Regions from separate parts of the Sphaerisporangium sp. NPDC049457 genome, predicted to be linked through region 4. Evidence: riboswitches for the same ligand, from Rfam matches in the RefSeq annotation. Region 4 holds a riboswitch; each other region holds the start of a gene.

Region 1 (4,178 bases), on a different contig from region 4:
GCCCGCCGTCGGCGAGGTCTCCAAGTGCGTCATCACCGTGGCCGAGCAGGAGAAGGGCCGGCAGTGCACGCCGGCGCACCGGCCCACCCCCGCGGCGGTCGCCGGCCTGCGGGCCAACGACAAGATCGTGTCGTTCGGCGGCAAGCCGGTGCGGTCGTGGGAGGACGCCACCGCGCTGATCCGCGCCCACGGCGCCGGCCCGGTCGCGATCGGCATCGAGCGTGACGGCAGGCCGATGACGCTGAACACCACCCTCATCGCGCAGGACCGCCCCTCCCTCGACGATCCCACCAAGCTGGACAAGAACGTCGGTTTCCTCGGCATCACCCCCGTCTTCGTCGTGGAGAAGCAGGGGCCGGGCTACGTCTTCGGCTTCATGGTGGACCTGGTCCAGCGCAGCGCCGACGCGCTGCTGCACATGCCCCAGAAGCTCGTCGGGGTATGGCAGGCGGCCTTCGGCGGCGCCGAGCGCGACCTCGACAGCCCGCAGAGCGTCGTCGGCGCCGGGCGCCTCGGCGGCCAGATCGCCGCCGCGGCCATCCCGCTGGAGAACAAGATCGCCGGGTTCATCCAGCTGCTCGCGGGGTTCAACCTCGCCGTCGGCATGTTCAACCTGATCCCGCTGCTGCCGCTGGACGGCGGTCAGATCGCCGGTGGTCTGTGGGAGGGGTTCAAGCGCGGGTACGCCCGGGTGCGCCGCCGGCCGATGCCGGGTCATGTGGACATCGCCAAGGCGCTCCCGCTGACGTACGCGGTGGCGCTCATGCTGGTGGCCATGGGCACCTTGCTCATCTACGCCGACATCGTCAACCCCATCCGGCTGCCGGGCTGATCCGCTCAGAGGGGGGTCGCGTGGAGACGTTGGAGGCCCCGGAGGCGCTCGAACGGCTCAGAGCGCTCTGCCTGGCGCTGCCCGAGACCAGCGAGCGGCTGAGCCACGGCGAGCCCACATGGTTCATCCGGGGCAAGAAGACCTTCGTGATGTTCGCCGACCACCACCACGACGACCGCCTGGCCTTCTGGTGCGCGGCCCCGCCCGGCGTACAGGAAGCCCTGGTCGCGGAGGCGCCCGACCGGTTCTTCCGGCCGCCCTACGTGGGTCACAGGGGCTGGCTCGGCGTCTATCTCGACGTGGCGGCCGACTGGGATGAGATCGCCGAGATCGTCACCGACGCCTACCGGCTGGTCGCTCCCAAGAGCCTGCTCGGCCGGCTCGGCTGAGCCCTCGGGCCGCCTGGTCCGGCCGGGCGGCGGGTCACGGAAGTCGCACCTCCAGGCCTGTGTCGAAGTGGAAGTTTCACTCCGCCGCGCCGCCGTGATGCCGTACCCTGACGCCGCCGTCCCGCTCCGGACCCTCAGCCGAGCGGCCGGACGGCTCGCGGCGCCGGCACATCGGCTCGTGGCGCTAGTACATCGAGATGTGCACGTGGTCGAAGTGGTTGGCCGTGATGCCGCCGCGGTTCGCCATCGCGCGCCAGCCGGGGAAACCCAGGTTGTAGATCCGCTGCCGGTAGATCACGTACTTCACGCCCAGCTTGCCGCCGTTCTTGATGGCCCAGGCGGCGACCTGCTCGCCCATCGCGACGCCGGCGGGCGAGGGCATCGCCCCGCCCGAGCTGAGCATGAAGTCGCACGCCCTGCCCAGAGGGTGCTCCCCGCTGTTCTCGGCGCGGTAGCAGCCGACGGGGAAGCGCAACGGAAAGTGGTCCTTGACCTCGGCGCGCATCAGCCGGGTCCGCGGGGTGATGTTGTCGCCGCCGGCGGGCAGCTCGGGAGCCCACGACCCGTTCGCCCGCTTGCCGGGGGCGATGGGGACGAGCCGGTCCAGCTTGTCCTTGATCTGGGCGATGAGCTGCTCGGCGTCCTTGCGCTGCGAGGTCACCTCGACGACGTCCTCGCGCAGGCGGTCGGTGAGCGCGGCCGCGTCGTCGGCGGCCTTCTTGCGGTCGTCGCGGGCGGCTGTGTACTGGCCGATCTTCGCCGCCTGCTCGGCCTGGAGCTGTTCCAGCATCGCCGCGCCGCCGAAGCCGGGGGCCAGGACCTCCCGCATCATGCCGAGGCCGCTGCCCGCCTGGTAGCGCAGCTGGGCGATGTCGCCGACCTGGCCCGCGGACGCGGTCAACGCGGTCTCGGCGGCCTTCAGCCGCTCGCGCGCCGTCTTCTCCTCGGCCTTGGCCTTGGCGACCGCGACGCGCTTTGCGTTGTAGGTGACGATCAGCTTGTCGACCCGCTTGCCGAGCGCGGCCAGCTGCGCCTTGAGCTGTTTCTCGGTGGGCTTGGGGGCGGCGTTCCCCGCCGTTGACGGGCCGAGCACGAGAGCGGCCACGACCAGAGCGCAGGCGGCCACGGAAGCATGGCGACCGGAAGTCGGGGGCAGAGCCCACTCCTCTCCATCTGCCGACCGGGTTAGCTGACGGGTTCGGGCCGGAGTCGCCCTACCACCTGAGTGGATTCACCCCAAGGAACCATTGGGTCCCCGGCTCCCAGGCGGGGCGCCTGGGATTAGGCGGACCGGCCGTTACGGCCGGTGTCTGAAGGATGCTAGTGGTAGATCCGTATATATGGCGACCCCGGGCATTGACGTGTTGTGAGTCACGGCTGTGACCGCAGCATCCGGGCCGCCTCCTCGGGCAGCACGTCGTTGACGAACGCCCCCATCGCCGACTCCGACCCGGCCAGGTACTTCAGCTTCTGCGCCGCCCGCCGGATGCTGAACAGCTGCAGGTGCAGGTAGGCGAGGTCGCGCCCGGTGCGCACCGGCGCCTGGTGCCAGGCCGCGACGTACGGCATCGTCACCCCGAACAGCCCGTCCAGCCGGCGCAGCACGTCGGTGTACAGCGGGCCGAAGGCCGCGCGCTCCTCGGCGTCCAGCTCGCGCAGGTCCGCGGCCTTGCGGTTGAGGTAGACGTGCACCTCGAACGGCCACCGCGCCGCCGCCGGGACGAACGCCGTCCAGTGCTCGTTCGACGCGACGACGCGCGTCTCGGCCTTGCGCTCGGCGGCGAGCACGTCCGCGAACAGATCGCCGCCCGTGCGCTCGCGGTAACGGGCGGCCGAGGCCAGCATCTGCCGCGTGCGCGGCGTCACGTACGGATAGGCGTAGATCTGGCCGTGCGGATGGGCCAGCGTGATGCCGATCTCCGCGCCGCGGTTCTCGAACGGGAAGACCTGCTCCACGCCGGGCAGCAGGGAGAGCCGCTCGGTGCGGTCGGCGAGCGCCAGCAGCACCAGGTCGACCTGCTCGGGCGAGAGCCGGGAGAAGGAGGAGTCGTGGTCGGCGGTGAAGCACACCACCTCGGTGCGGCCGACGCCGGGCCGCACCTCGCTCAGGCCGCCGACGTCCTCGTAGTGGCCGAGATTGAAGCTGAAGGACGGAAAGCGGTTCTCGAACACGGCGACGTCGTAGTCCGCGGCCGGGATCTCCGTGGGGTGGCCCGGCCGCGACGGGCACAACGGGCACTCGTCGGTGGGCGGCAGGAACGTGCGGCTCTGCCGGTGCCCGGCGATCGCGATCCACTCGTCCATCACCGGGTCGTAGCGCAGCTCCGAGGCCGGGGGACGCGCGGGAAGATCCCGGGTGTCGGCCGCGCCGCGGTCGGCGCCGTCACGGCGGTCGAAGTAGATCAGCTCTCGCCCGTCCGCGAGATGGGTGACGGTCCGCTTCATCGGGCCACCTCCTGTCCGGCGGCATCCTGCGCCGCCTGTTCGGTTCTGCCGGCGGCCCGCGCCGCTCGTTCGTCTGTTCCGGCGACGGCCCGCGCCGCCTGTCCCGTCTCCGGGCTCTGTGCCGTCCGGCCCGACGGGACGGCGGGTTCCGCGGCGGCGTCGTGCGCCGCCGTCTGGAGCGTCGTCTCGCCCGGATCGGCCAGCATGAGCGTGCCGGCCTGTTCGGACAGCGCCGACCGCGCCTCCTCGGGCAGGCCGGTATCGCTGACCACCACGTCGGCCTCCTCCAGCCTGGCGATCGTGCTGATGCCGACGGTGCCCCACTTGCTGTGGTCGGCCAGGACGACCAGCCGTTGCGCCGCCGCGACGAGCTCACGGTCGGTCTCGGCCTCCAGGAGGTTGGGCGTGGTGAACCCCGCCCTGACGTTCATGCCGTGCACGCCGAGCATCAGCGTGTCGACGTTGAGCGCGCGGATGGCCGCCACGGCGACCGGGCCCACCAGCGCGTCCGA
Region 2 (4,178 bases), on a different contig from region 4:
CTTGATGGACGGCCCGAAGATCTTGCCGATGGGCGCGTTGTTGAAGTACTCGTTGGTCGCGCTCTGGAGCTCGGGGTTGTCCTGCGCCGGGATGGTGCTGGGCAGGTTGCCGCCCTCCTTGAACGCCATCAGCTGGGCGTCGGCGCTGGTCAGGTAGCTGGCCAGCTCCGCGGCCTCCTTCGGGTGCTTGGACTGCTTGGGCACCGCGAGCCAGGAGCCGCCCCAGTTGCCGCCGCCGCCGGGCACCGTCGCGACGTCCCACTTGCCCTTGAACTTGTCGCCCGCCGTGCCGGAGACGACACCGAGCATCCAGCCGGGGCAGCCGAGCGTCGCGAACTGCGACTTCACGAAGCCGGTGTTCCAGCCGTCGGTGAAGTTCTGCAGCTTGGCGGTCAGACCGCCCTGGCTCATCTTCGTCGCCATGTCGAACGCGCTCCGGACGGCCGGGTTCTTGTCGACGATGAGCTGCTGGTTCTTGTCGAAGTAGGTGACGTTGCCGTTCTTGGCGGCCTCCTGCGCCAGCACCACGTTGTAGATGGTGTTGATGCTGTCGACGAACTTGGCGTCCTTGACCTTGGCCTGGAAGTCCTGCCCGGCCTTGATGAAGTCCTCCCAGCCGCCGCTCCAGAGCTTGCCGACCTCCTCGCGGTCGGTGGGCAGCCCGGCCTTCTTGAACAGGTCGGAGCGGTAGCAGATGCTCATGCCGCCGACGTCGGTGCCGAGGGCGAACAGCTTGCCCTCGCTGTTGATGCCGTTCTCCCACTTCCACGCGGGGAAGTCGGCCTGGCGGCTCTGCAGGCCGTACTGGCCGAGGTCGGTGAAGAACTGGGGACGGGCCTTGGCGAGGCCCATGCCGCCCTCGTCGATGCCGACCACGTCACCGGCGCCGGTCCCCGACTGCAGCCACTGCAGCATCTGGGGCCAGTAGACGTTCTCGAAGCTGTCGGTCAGGTTGTTGTACTTGACCTGGACGTTCGGGTGGTCGCTGTTCCACTTCGCAACGGCGGCCTTGTACCCGAAGTTGGTACCGCCGCCGAACGTCTGCAGCGTAAGAGTGATCTTCTCGGCAGGCGCGGCCGACGACGAACCGCCGGTGTCGCCGCCGGTGTCGCCGGAGGAGCAAGCGGTGGTGATGCCGAGCGCTGCCGTCATCACCGATGCGACCGCGAGCAGTCTGCCGCGGCGCATTTTGTTCATCATTCCGGACCCCTCTCAGGTGGTTGCCCGATCATTGGGAGGTGCATCGAGGGCCGGCCCCGACAGTCGGGCCCACGATGTGCTGGATCCCTCAGTCGTGATCTCGCGGGGAGTGAACCTGCGAGCGATATTTGGGAGCGCTCCCACGAAGGGTCCCCGACGGGCAATGCTGGCGTCAATATGCCGAAACCTAACTGTTACTCCTGTGGCGATTAGGAGGAAGAAAACCGTCTACGGGCTCCCATAAACCCCGTTGGCAGCATTGGGAGCGCTCCCATCGCATGCGGCACAGTCGGGCGCAAATCATCCATGCGCCACTGGTGAAGCCGCCCGTACGGGTTCGGGCAGGCCGATTGGGACGTTCAGGACGACCGGGACGATCGGCGCGCCGCGCCGCCCAGAGCGCCGGCGCCGGGCGGCCGGGGGAGTGGGCCCGGCCGCGCGGCGCGGCGCGGCGTCCTCCGCGGGGAGGCGACGGGGACGCCATGGGATGAGGCGCGGGGAGAGCGGAAAGGTCAGGCCGCGTAGCTGGGATAGCCGTATCCGGCGACCTGGGAGGTCGGCCGGGTGCGGATCTCGACCCGGCCGCCGCTGGTGTTGCCCTCGATGGTCTGGATGGAGCCGTCGCCGTTGTCCTTGATGACGAAGCCGACGTGCTCGATGCCGTCCACGCTCTTGCTGCCGTCGAAGGCGAAGAACACCACCGCGCCGGGCTTGGGCGTGGTGCCCCAGCGGCCCTGGGAGGCGAACCACTTGGCGTGGGTGACGGTGTAGGCGTCGGAGCCGACGGTGTCCTGCATGCCGAGCTGGGCGCCCACCCAGGAGACGAACATGTCGCACCAGGAGGCGTTCGCGTAGCCGGCGATCGTGCCGGTGTCGCGGGCCACCGTCTCCTTGGCGCGCGGGGAGCTCATGTACCAGGCCTGGAACTTGGTGCCGCCGCCCTCGCTGTTCTCGCTGATCCCGACCTGCTTCTCCGCCAGCGCCAGCAGCTGCTGGGCGGAGACCTGCCGGGAGGGGAGTCGCATCGCCTTGGCCGCCTCCTTGCGCGCGACGCCGACGACGTTGTCCTTCGGAGAAGAGTCGGCGTGCGCCGCGAGCGCGGTGCCGGTGACGGCCTGTGCGAGCACGAGGCCGCCGAACACGAAAGCCTTCAGCTGGTTCTTCGGGGCATCCAGGAGCCGATGCGGGAGCATGGAGAACATGGACAAGCTGAAACTCCTTCTTCCGGCCGCCTACCGAGTTAGCTGACGGGTTCGGGCGTGAAGGTTCGCCCTACAGGCGCGTCCGTGGGCGGGCGCGACTGATTCACCCCAAGGGAGGTGGGTCCCCGGTTCCGCGTGGGAGCGGATTCGGCGGTAGCGCGTGACGGCGGGAGAGGGCTCTCCGCAGAGGACCGGCCGCGCCGGGCAATCTCAGCGGTACGGGAGGCTCGCCCAGATGGGCGGTACCCGCGCCGGGATTCCTCCGAGAGTAATACATCGGACAAACATGATGCAAGTAGGACAAATCTCTCGCCAGGACAGGATTCGCGAGCGCTAAAGCGTGCATGCCGCCGCCCGCGTGCGCCGCGCACGGCCGGGGGTTGACCTGCCGCGACGCGGGCAGGTCACCGCCGGCTCTGGCCCGGCCGCCGCGCCCGGCCCGCTGGCGGGACGATCCGGGAGCCGCCGGGACGGCGCGGCCGGAAGTGGTACTTCAAGCGCCGGGTGCCTTCAGTGTCAAACGAGACGGGCGTTACTCAGGCGACGGCCGTGACGCGGGCCCGCGTCCGGCGACGGTTCGGCCGCCGTCGGCCGCCGTTCATCGTGCGTTCCCCCCTTCGTCGCGTCGCCCGGCTAGGTTGCGTGTCGTCGTGAACGTGTCAATGCCCGGCGTGGAGAGGAACGGCCGAAGCCGCGTACGGGAGCAGAGGTCGGCCGTCGCCTGGGTGGAGTCGCCCCTCCAGCTGCTGTGCGCGGTCGAGGCGCGGTACGCCGGAGTGATCGGGCCGGGCACGCGCGTGGTGACCCGCGGCAGGCTGCCCGGCCTGCGCGTCACCCGCGCCGAGCTGGACGCGCTGGAGCTCCCCGCCGGGCTGAGCATCGAGACCGCCGAGGCGGGCCTGCCCCGTCCCGGCCGGCGCGCCGCCTGGGTCCTCGGCGACGCGTTCTCCGGCAGGATGCAGCTCACCTCGCTGACCGCCTTCCCCTCGCGCATGGTCGTCGTCGACGACGGCCTGGCCACGATCCGCCTGCTCGAACAGCTGACCGCCGGCCTCGGCGCCCCGCTGCTGCGCGCCCGGTCCCAGGCAGGGCCGTCCCGCCGGGCCCTCGGCGTCGCGGCGGGGCTCCGTCTGCGCGCCGCGGCCAGGGCCGGACGGCTCACCGTGTTCACCGCCCTGCCCGTCCCGGTCGGCCTGGCCGGCGCCGTGCGCGGGCTCGGCGCCGAGCTGGTCACCCACGACTTCCCCTGGCTGCGCTCCCAGCCCGTGGCCGCCCATCCCCGGCCGGCGGAGAACACGGTGGTCCTCGGCACCTCGCTGGTGCGCAACGGGCTGATCCGCCGCGAGCGTTACCTGGCATGGCTCTTCGGGCTCGAAGGGCCGCTGGCCTACTATCCGCACCGCCGGGAGGACCCCGGCGACCTGGCGGCCGTCCGCGACCACCCCGGCGTCACCGTGTACGACGCCGGGGCGCCGGTCGAGATGACGCTGCGCGACCTGCGGCCCGGCCAGCGCGTGCTGAGCCTGCCGTCCACGGCCGTCACCTCGCTGCGCGTCCTGCTGGGCGCGCGCGGGGTGCCCGTCGAGACCGTGGACGTGCCCGACGACTGGTGGACTCCCTCCGCGACGGTCTCCCTCCGATCGCATCTCCAGATGTTCGCGCACGAAAGGGCTGCTCCTTGAGCCGGATTCTCGCTGTCGCCGATTCGGACTCGTATCTGAAATGGGCGGCGGGTCTTCTCGACCAGCTTCCGGCCGGTTGGACCTCGACGCTGGC
Region 3 (4,178 bases), on a different contig from region 4:
AGGAGGGGAGGTCGCGGCGGCGCTTGAGGGGGCCGGTCAGCAGGATCAGGCCCGTCAGGGCGAGCATGGCCATGAAGACCCACATTGACGCGCGGGTGCCGATGGCGCCGCCGAGCGCCCCGCCGAGGAGCGCGCCGAGGGGGATGGTGCCGTAGTTGACGAACTGCATGCTCACCGACACCCGCCCAAGCAGATGCGGGGGAGTGTAGGTCTGCCGGAAACTCGCCTTGATGACGTTGCCCGCCACGACCCCCGCGACGACGACGAACCCGCCCGCCACCGCGAGCGCCAGCCCGCCCCCGCGGTTCGCCAGTGGGATGAGCAGCCCGAACGGCGCGCCGAGCAGCTCGCAGCCGATCATGGCGCGGGCGCTGCCGAAACGCCGGCACAGGAGGGTGGCGCACGCCGCGCCGGCCACGCCGCCCAGGGACATCGCGGCCAGCAGCCCGCCCACCGTTCCGGGGCTCACGCCGATTTCGCGCACCAGGAAGACCACGAGGATGGCCTGGTACCCCATCAGGCCGAGGTTGCTCGCGGCGCCGAAGACGGTGAGCACCCGCAGATAGGGGTCGCGCAGGACGAAGCGCATCCCCTCGCCGATCTCGTGCCGCAGCGTGGTCGTCCGCCGCTCCCTGCGGGCCGGGGTCTCCCGGGCCCTGATGCCGAGCAGGCAGAGGGCCGAGACCAGGAAGCTCACCGCGTCGCCGACCAGGGCGGCGACCGCGCCGAACGCCTGGGCGACGAGGCCCGCGACGCCGGGGCCCACCACCTGGACGGCCGACTCGCCGCCCTGGAGCTTGGCGTTGCCCTCAGGCAGGTCGGCCGGGCCCACGACGGCCGGCAGGTACACCTGGTAGGCCGTCTGGAAGAACACCTTCGCCGTGCCGGTCAGCAACGCGACCGCCAGCAGGTGGCCGATGGTGAGCAGGCCCAGCCAGGCCGCCGCCGGCACGCTGAGGAACAACAGGAACGAGGCGGCGTCGCAGGCGAGCATGATGGGCCTGCGCGGCAGCCGGTCGACCCAGGCCCCGGCGGGCAGGCCGATGATCAGCCAGGGGATCCACGCCGCGGCGGACAGCAGCGCCACCTCGAACGTGCTCGCGCGCAGGACCGTGATCGCGACCAGCGGCAGCGCGACCGAGGTCAGGGCGCTGCCGAGGCCGCTCGTGGTCTCGCCGGCCCACAGCAGCCGGAAATCGCGGTGGCGCAGCAACCCGCCACGGCGGCCGCGTGCCTTCGGCGCGGCGCCGGGGTCGGCGGTGAGGGCGCTCATGGCCGCGCCGGGACGGCGAAGGCGAAGACGAAGACCGGCTCGCGGTCGCGTCCGTCGTCGGGGATCTCGCGGGAGCCCCAGCGGCTGAGCAGTTCGAGGAACTGCTCCTCGAACTCGGCAAGCTCCTCCGGGGTGAGCCGCAGCCACTTGTCGGCGGAGAACGGGGCGTCCTGCCAGGCCTGCCGCGTCTCGTCGCTCGCGGCGTACCAGGCGCGGACCATGTTGACGTGGTGGTCGAGGTTGATGGACGCGGCCGCGCTGGCGATGGCGGCGGTGGCCGGGTCGCCGTCGAAGTCCGACTCGGTCCAGCGCATCTCCGCCGAGACGAGCCGCCACCATCGCTCACGCCGGTCGCGGGCCAGCTCGGGCGCTTCCTCGATCAGGCCGCTCGTGGCGAGGACGCGCAGATGGTGGCTGGCGTTGGCGACGGCCTGGCCGGTGTGCTCGGCCAGCATGCTCGCGGTGCAGGGGCCGTAGACCTTCAGCGCGTCCATCAGCCGCCTCCTCATGGGATGCGACAGGGCGGCCAGCACGCGTGAGTCGGTGATCTGTCGTACTTCTTGGTTCGCCATGACCTCACCCTGGCATACGCAATCGACTTTGTGCAATGACTCTTGCGTAATGAGCATTGCGCAGTAGTCGTTGTCCAACGGCTGTTGCGGAATAGGTGTCGCGCACCTGCCGGAGTCGTCGCCCACGGTCACCTCTCGGCCACCGTCCGCGCCCCGCGTGGACCGTTCCTCGCTCAGATCGCTCGCGACAGCTGTGACAGGAGTGACTGATGTGACTCAGTGCGGGTCACGTTTCGAGGTGTGTGAGGGGAATCACATTCGGGTAACAGATGCCCTTGTTGTGCAGGGGTTCCGTGATTTACAAGTCGCTTATTTGATCTATGACTCTTTGTCATGGCTTTGCCTCAATTTGAGGATCTGGGTAACTTCTGGGCCGCGGCGAGCACGCCATGCCGTCGCGAACCGGGCCGGTCTCACCGGTCCGGGTTCAGTACCACAATCCAGCGGTCACCGTCGCCTGATTCAGGCGTGAACCAGGCCCCCAGGGGCGGTGACCTGCCGAATCCGTGCGGCAAGGAGCACGGAACCGGGGACCCAATAGATCCTTTTTTTCGGGATCAGGGGTGAATCGACGTCTATGACGTCGTAGGGCTGCTTCCAGGCCCGAATCCGTCAGCTAACCCGGTAGGCATGAGTGGAAGAATCAAGGAGCGATCCTGTCCAGCACCACCCAGAACCCTCGTCTGTCGCGCATTGCCCGCTTCTCTCTCAGCGGTGTGGCACTCACCATGACGGCCTCCGTGGGGGCCGTCGCGACACAGGCGACGGCGGCTGACGCCACCACGGCGACCACCGCTCAGAGCTCTTCGGGACCGTCCGACGTCTACGGCCCCGCCGGGCTGATCGAGACGCCGAGCATCACCGGGGCGGAGGAGCCCACCGGCTCCGCCACGGTGAGCGAGGCGAGCGGCTCCGCCACCACCTCCAGCACGGCCAAGAGCAAGAGCAAGAGCACCGCGAAGCTCAGCCGGGCGGCGCGGCAGCGGATCAAGGCGCACACCGCCGTCGCGGTGGCCAAGAAGCAGATCGGCGACCCCTACCGCTGGGGCGCCAGCGGCCCGGGAGCGTTCGACTGCTCCGGCCTGATGGTGTACTCCTGGCGCAAGGCCGGCGTGAAGCTGCCCCGCGTCGCGGCCGGCCAGTTCCGCTCGGTTCGGAAGAAGATCTCCTGGAAGCACCTCAAGCCGGGCGATCTGATGTTCTTCTACGGGCTCGGCCACGTCGGCATGTACGTCGGGCACGGCAAGATGATCCACTCCCCGCACAGCGGCGCGCGGGTGCGGATCGACAAGCTGGCCGGCTACCGCAAGGCGTCGTTCGTCGGAGCCGTCCGCCCCGCCGCCTGACCCCGAGCGCTCCCCGGCGCCGCGACTCTGCCCGGTCGGTGCCCCCACCGCCGGTCGACCAGAGCGGTCCGTCCCCCGGCCGCGAGGTCGTGAAGGCCCCGTCCGTCTCTCCCCCTCGAGGCGGCCGGGGCTTTCGCACGTCCACGCCCCCGCCATACCGATATGGGGCGAGAGCGAGCAGGTAGATTGCCCGCATGCGCGTCGTGTGGCTCTGGGCCGTCCTGGCGGGGCTGCTGGCCGTGCTGACCGGTCCCGTCGCCGCCGGCGACGACCTCGGGCGGCGGGCGCGGGCGGTGATCAGGGAGCATCCCGAGATCTGGTCCGGCGCGCGGACGTTCCACGGCGAGCGCTCGCTGGTGGTCCTGGCGCCGGGGGCGGGCCTGTCCGGGCCTGCCGACCTGGCGCGCCGGGCCGACCGCGCGAGTCTGCTCGTGGCCCGCGTCGCCGGTCCGGTGCGCCCGCTGGTCCTGGTGCCCGCGACCACCGCGCAGGCGGCCGTGCTGGCCGCCCCGGCGTCGGTGAGCGGCCTCGCGGCGGTGGCGGGCGCCGACCGGGTGATCGTCGAGCCGCGGTCGTTCGCCCGGCTCAGCGAGGTGGGACGCGACGTCGTGCTCGCCCACGAGATCACCCACCTCGCCACCGGAGCGGCGCTCGACGGGCGCACCCCGAAGTGGCTGGTGGAGGGGTTCGCCGACTACGTGGGCTACCTCGACGCCGGCATCCCGGTGCGCCGCGCCGCCGCCGAGCTGGCCGGCGAGGTGCGCGCCGGGCGGACGCCCTCGGAGCTTCCCGGCCCGGACGCGTTCGCCGCCGGCTCGGCGCGGCTCGCCCAGGCGTACGAGGAGGCCTGGCTCGCCTGCCGGTATGTCGCGGGGCGCTTCGGCGAGCGCGCCCTGGTGACCCTCTACCGTGAGTCCAGGCACGGCGACGTGCGAGCGGCGCTGTCCCGTACGCTCCGCATGAGCCTCGCGGAGTTCACCGCCGCCT
Region 4 (4,178 bases):
CCGACGCTCGACGCCTGCCCGGTCCTCTCTTGTCGACACTATCGGCAGGCCGCGGGCCTCCCGCGTCACCGGTGCCGGGTCGCGCGGGGCCGGTCTGCCATGTCAGGGAGTTTCGCGGGCGCCGGCCTGTCAGGTCAGGGAGCGGTGCCGCCTGGCGCGCCTGCGGTGGCGGCCGTGGGACACGGCCGCGCGCCCGGTCCGGGTCACGTGGCTCATCACCAGAACGGATCCGAGCAGGATGGTCACGACTCCCGTCGCCATCGCCGCCGCGTCCTCCGGGCCGGAGAACCCGAACACCGGCTGTGCCCGTGCCACCGCGCCCGCCGCGGCGTTCGACCCGGCCGACGCCCCGTCCGCCGCCGGCATGACCGGCGCGTCGGTGCGGCTCCGGTTCTCCAGGACCTTGCGCGGCAGGCCGTAGCCGACGACCTTGCTCTCATCGCGGACCTTGCGCTTCAGCCACACCTTGTCGACGTTGGCCTCGATGGTGTGGATGTTGCCGTTCTCCACCTTCTCGACCACGCCGACATGGTCGATCTTGCCGATCTTCTTGGAACCCGCCCAGTCGTAGAACACGAGCGCGCCGGGCTCGGGGACGTCCGACCACGCTCCCTGCTCTTTGAACCAGTTCGCGTGGGACGGCGTCCAGGCGAACTGGCCGACGTAGTCCTGGACGCCCGCCTTGTCGGCCGCCCAGGCGATGAACATGTCGCACCAGGGTGCGTTCTTGTACTGAGGGTCGCGGTCGACGTTGCCCGCGTACCAGCTGCCGAACTTGGTGTACTGACCCGCCTTCTCGCGATAGCCCAGTTCCGGGCGTATCGCTTCGAGTAAGCCATCAGCGATCGGATCCACTACTTCGGGGTCTCCTCTGCGCGATCCGCCCGCCGGGAGGCGACGCCTGCGTACGGGAACGATCCAACGGTGACGCCGACCGGGCGCACTGCCACGGTCACCCTCGCGGAGACGCGGTTCCCCGGCTTCCGATCTCCACGGCGCGGCCCTTGACCTGGCGGCCGCCTCGGAGCGCGGACCGCTTACCGAGCACTGTAATAGATCATAAGCGACAAAGTATTAAGAACGCCGGAATTCACCCAAGTGATCAAACACCGCCGCATCACGACATTCCGGACAGCCAACGGCGGGATGACATCGCCGCTCAGTGCCCGGAATCGCCGTGCGCGCCGTCCTCGGCGTGCGGACCGGAGTCCGCCGGCGCCTGCTCGGCGCGGAGGGTGAAATCAGCGGTGCGGACCTCGCCCTCATGACGGAAGTCGAGGAACAGCCGGTAGTCGCCGCCGCTCGGCGCCTCGGCGTAGAAGACGATCTCAGGCCCGGGCTTGGTCCTGCCGTCGCCCGGCACGCCGTCGGGATGGACGTGCAGGTAGGCCAGGTCTCGGGCGCGCAGCGCCACGAGGTGGCCGTACGCCCCGAGGTAGGGCTCAAGGCCGGTGACCGGCGCGCCGTTCCTGGTGACCTTCAGGGTGAGCCTGCTCGCCCGCCCGGGGGTCAGGTCGCCGTCGAGGGTGACGGTGTAGCCGTCCACATGGGCCGTCCGGCTGGGTTCATGCGCGGCCGACGGCGTCATGACCGGCCGGCGCCGCGTGCTCTCAGCGGCGGCCGAGGGCGCGCAGCTGGTCGGGGGTCAGGGGGGAGACGTTCTGGTCGACGGGAACGTCGGTGTACTGGTGGATGGTCCAGGACTTCCAGTCCGCGGGCGGCGTGACGTCGCCCTTCGCCCTGCCGTAGTAGGCGACCCACAGGGGATAGGCGGCCAGGCCGTGTCCGTAGGTGTCGGCGAAGTTCCAGCCGCTGTAGAACAGCGGGGTGACGCCGGTCTCGGCCTTCACATGGGCGAGCCAGGTCTTGGCCCAGGCGTTGACGTGCTCGACGGACTCGCCGTCGGCGGTCTCCAGGTCCAGCACCAGCAGATCACCGCGCTCGGCGGGCTGTGAGTCCACCACAGACAGGAAGTAGTCGGCCTCGGCGATGGGGTCGTTGCTGGGATGACCATAGTGGTACGCGCCCCGGACGATGCCCTTCTTGCCCAGTTCCCGCCAGTGGCGGGCGAAAGCCGAGTCGCGGAAGGTCAGGCCCTCGGTGGCCTTGATGATGCCGAACTTCGCCGGGCTCGCGCTCCAGTCGTGATCGGCCTCGTAGGCGGAGACGTCCTGGCCGTAGGTGTGGTCCGGGGTGAGGTCCGTCGGCGCGGCCTCCGCCGGACCGGTCAGCACGAAGGCGGCCGCGGCCGCGGACACGGCCAGCGTCGTGATCGCGACGGCGGCGCCGCGGCGCCTGCGCGCGAGGTTCGAAAGGACGCCGGAAAGGCTCAGGCGTGTACCGGGGAGGCTCGAGCGGGTACCGGAGAGGTCCGGGCGTGTGCCGGAGGGGTTCGGGCGGTCCCCGGGGGGGCTCGGGCGGTCCTTGGAGAGGTGCAGGCGGTCGCCGAGGGAGCGGACGACCAAGGAAAGCCGGTAGGTGGGCATGAAGGGGCGTACTCCTAGCTTCCTTACCGCTTACCGGGTTAGCTGACGGGTTCGGGCAGGAAGTGCCCTACGGTGCGCCCTGGGGCCGGCGCTCCGATTCACCCCGGAAGACTTGGGTCCCCGGTTCCGCGAGGCGCGGATTCAGCGGGCGCGTGACCCCGCCGGGACGGAGTCCCATGGGGTACGCGCGGTGTGGGCAACGAACCGGCAACGGGTACGACGGCGAGAGCCATCGGCACGTATACCGTGTCCGCTAAAGGTACATGCAACACCATAAGGGTGTAAACATGGACAAATCGCCCACAAGGCGTCGCGACCTCGCCGGCGGGCACGCCGAACGCCGTCCGCCGGAGGCCGAGACGTTCGGGGCACGAGGAGATGAGCGCCGATGACCGAGGGCGGCGCCATGGCGGGCGACACAGCCGCCCACATCGGAAACACGCGGTCATCGGCGGCTAAGCTGCTGGCATGACCGCTTCGCGCGAGTCGCCTCCTGCGGCAGGGCACCGTTCCCCCCTCACCATCGCGGAGATCGCCGAGCTGGCCGAGGTGTCGATCTCGACGGTGTCCAAGGTCGTCAACGGCAAGGCCGAGGTCTCACCGGGCACCCGCGCGACCATCGAAAGGATCATCGAGGAGCACGGCTACCGGCGCCGCAGAAAGCCGGCGAGCCGGACCTCGATGGTCGAGCTCGTCTTCCACGAGCTGGAACCGGCGGCCGGCTACGCGATGGAGATCATCAGCGGCGTGGAGGCGGTGGCGCGGGAGCACCGGCTCTCCCTCCTGCTGTCGCAGCTCCTGGGCCGGCGGGTCGCCGACCCCGAATGGTTCGAAGGCATCCTGCACCGGCGTCCGTCGGGGTTGATCGCCGTGTTCTCCGGGTTCACCCGCGACCAGCTGCAGCGGCTACGCGACCGGAACATCCCCCTGGTCCTGCTGGACCCGACCGGCGAACCGGGTCACGGGGTGCCGTCGGTGGGCGCCGGCAACTGGAGCGGAGGCCTCACGGCCACCCGTCACCTGCTCGAACTGGGGCATCGGCGCATCGCCGTCATCACCGGGCCCCGGCAGCTGCTGTCGGCCAGAGCACGGCTGGACGGCTACCGCGCGGCGATGGACGAGGCCGGCGTGCCGGTGCATCCGTCCTGGGTGCGCGAGGCGGAGTTCCTGCTGGAGGCCGGCATCGAGAACGCCCTCGATCTGCTGGCCCTCCCCGAACCGCCGACCGCCGTCTTCGCCTCCAACGACAGCCAGGCCATGGGCGTCTACCAGGCCGCGGCCAAGCTGGGCCTGCGCGTTCCCGACGATCTCAGCGTGGTCGGCTTCGACGACCTGACACCGGCGCGGTGGGTGACCCCTCCGCTCACCACCGTCCGCCAGCCGCTCAGGGAGATGGGGACGGCCGCCGCGTCCATGGTGATCGCACTCGCCCGCGACGAACCGCTGTCGCACAACCGCCTCATCCTGACCACCGACCTGATCGTCCGCCAGAGCACCGCCGCTCCCCGGAGGTGACGCCGGAGCCGGGCGGCGCGTGTCAGGCCGAGGTCGGCCTCTCGTATCCCTCGTCCTCTCCGTAGACGTCCTTGTCGGGATCGCCTTCCGGCTGGTTCGCCGGATCGGTGGGCGAAGGAGCGAACTCGCCGGCGAAGTCGGGTTCGTCGTGGATGTCCTCCTGTCGCGCTCTGCGGT

What was found. A riboswitch is a leader RNA that binds a small molecule or an ion and turns the genes downstream of it on or off. The one in region 4 is predicted to bind cyclic di-AMP.
Region 1: it holds a riboswitch for cyclic di-AMP, as region 4 does, so the genes downstream of both, ACZ6QO_RS32525 (coiled-coil domain-containing protein) here and ACZ6QO_RS08285 (glycoside hydrolase family 25 protein) in region 4, are expected to answer to the same signal.
Region 2: it holds a riboswitch for cyclic di-AMP, as region 4 does, so the genes downstream of both, ACZ6QO_RS22175 (CHAP domain-containing protein) here and ACZ6QO_RS08285 (glycoside hydrolase family 25 protein) in region 4, are expected to answer to the same signal.
Region 3: it holds a riboswitch for cyclic di-AMP, as region 4 does, so the genes downstream of both, ACZ6QO_RS14545 (C40 family peptidase) here and ACZ6QO_RS08285 (glycoside hydrolase family 25 protein) in region 4, are expected to answer to the same signal.

What each region holds. Positions count from the first base shown of each region.
Region 1 covers NZ_JBVJHR010000025.1:40,062-44,239, reverse strand. The annotation lists gene ACZ6QO_RS32535 (M50 family metallopeptidase) at 1-832, shown strand, start outside; gene ACZ6QO_RS32530 (MmcQ/YjbR family DNA-binding protein) at 853-1,221, shown strand; gene ACZ6QO_RS32525 (coiled-coil domain-containing protein) at 1,406-2,347, opposite strand; cyclic di-AMP (ydaO/yuaA leader) riboswitch at 2,382-2,519, opposite strand; gene galT (galactose-1-phosphate uridylyltransferase) at 2,593-3,666, opposite strand; partial or broken gene ACZ6QO_RS32515 (DeoR/GlpR family DNA-binding transcription regulator) at 3,861-4,178, opposite strand, start outside.
Region 2 covers NZ_JBVJHR010000014.1:28,010-32,187, reverse strand. The annotation lists gene ACZ6QO_RS22180 (ABC transporter substrate-binding protein) at 1-1,188, opposite strand, end outside; gene ACZ6QO_RS22175 (CHAP domain-containing protein) at 1,713-2,402, opposite strand; cyclic di-AMP (ydaO/yuaA leader) riboswitch at 2,414-2,565, opposite strand; gene ACZ6QO_RS22170 (hypothetical protein) at 3,053-4,084, shown strand; gene ACZ6QO_RS22165 (DUF6716 putative glycosyltransferase) at 4,081-4,178, shown strand, end outside.
Region 3 covers NZ_JBVJHR010000008.1:112,337-116,514, reverse strand. The annotation lists gene ACZ6QO_RS14555 (MFS transporter) at 1-1,273, opposite strand, end outside; gene ACZ6QO_RS14550 (ArsR/SmtB family transcription factor) at 1,270-1,845, opposite strand; cyclic di-AMP (ydaO/yuaA leader) riboswitch at 2,332-2,491, shown strand; gene ACZ6QO_RS14545 (C40 family peptidase) at 2,574-3,191, shown strand; gene ACZ6QO_RS14540 (hypothetical protein) at 3,386-4,178, shown strand, end outside.
Region 4 covers NZ_JBVJHR010000004.1:155,806-159,983, forward strand. The annotation lists gene ACZ6QO_RS08275 (CHAP domain-containing protein) at 130-855, opposite strand; gene ACZ6QO_RS08280 (hypothetical protein) at 1,160-1,546, opposite strand; gene ACZ6QO_RS08285 (glycoside hydrolase family 25 protein) at 1,611-2,486, opposite strand; cyclic di-AMP (ydaO/yuaA leader) riboswitch at 2,499-2,643, opposite strand; gene ACZ6QO_RS08290 (LacI family DNA-binding transcriptional regulator) at 2,955-4,001, shown strand; gene ACZ6QO_RS08295 (hypothetical protein) at 4,024-4,178, opposite strand, start outside.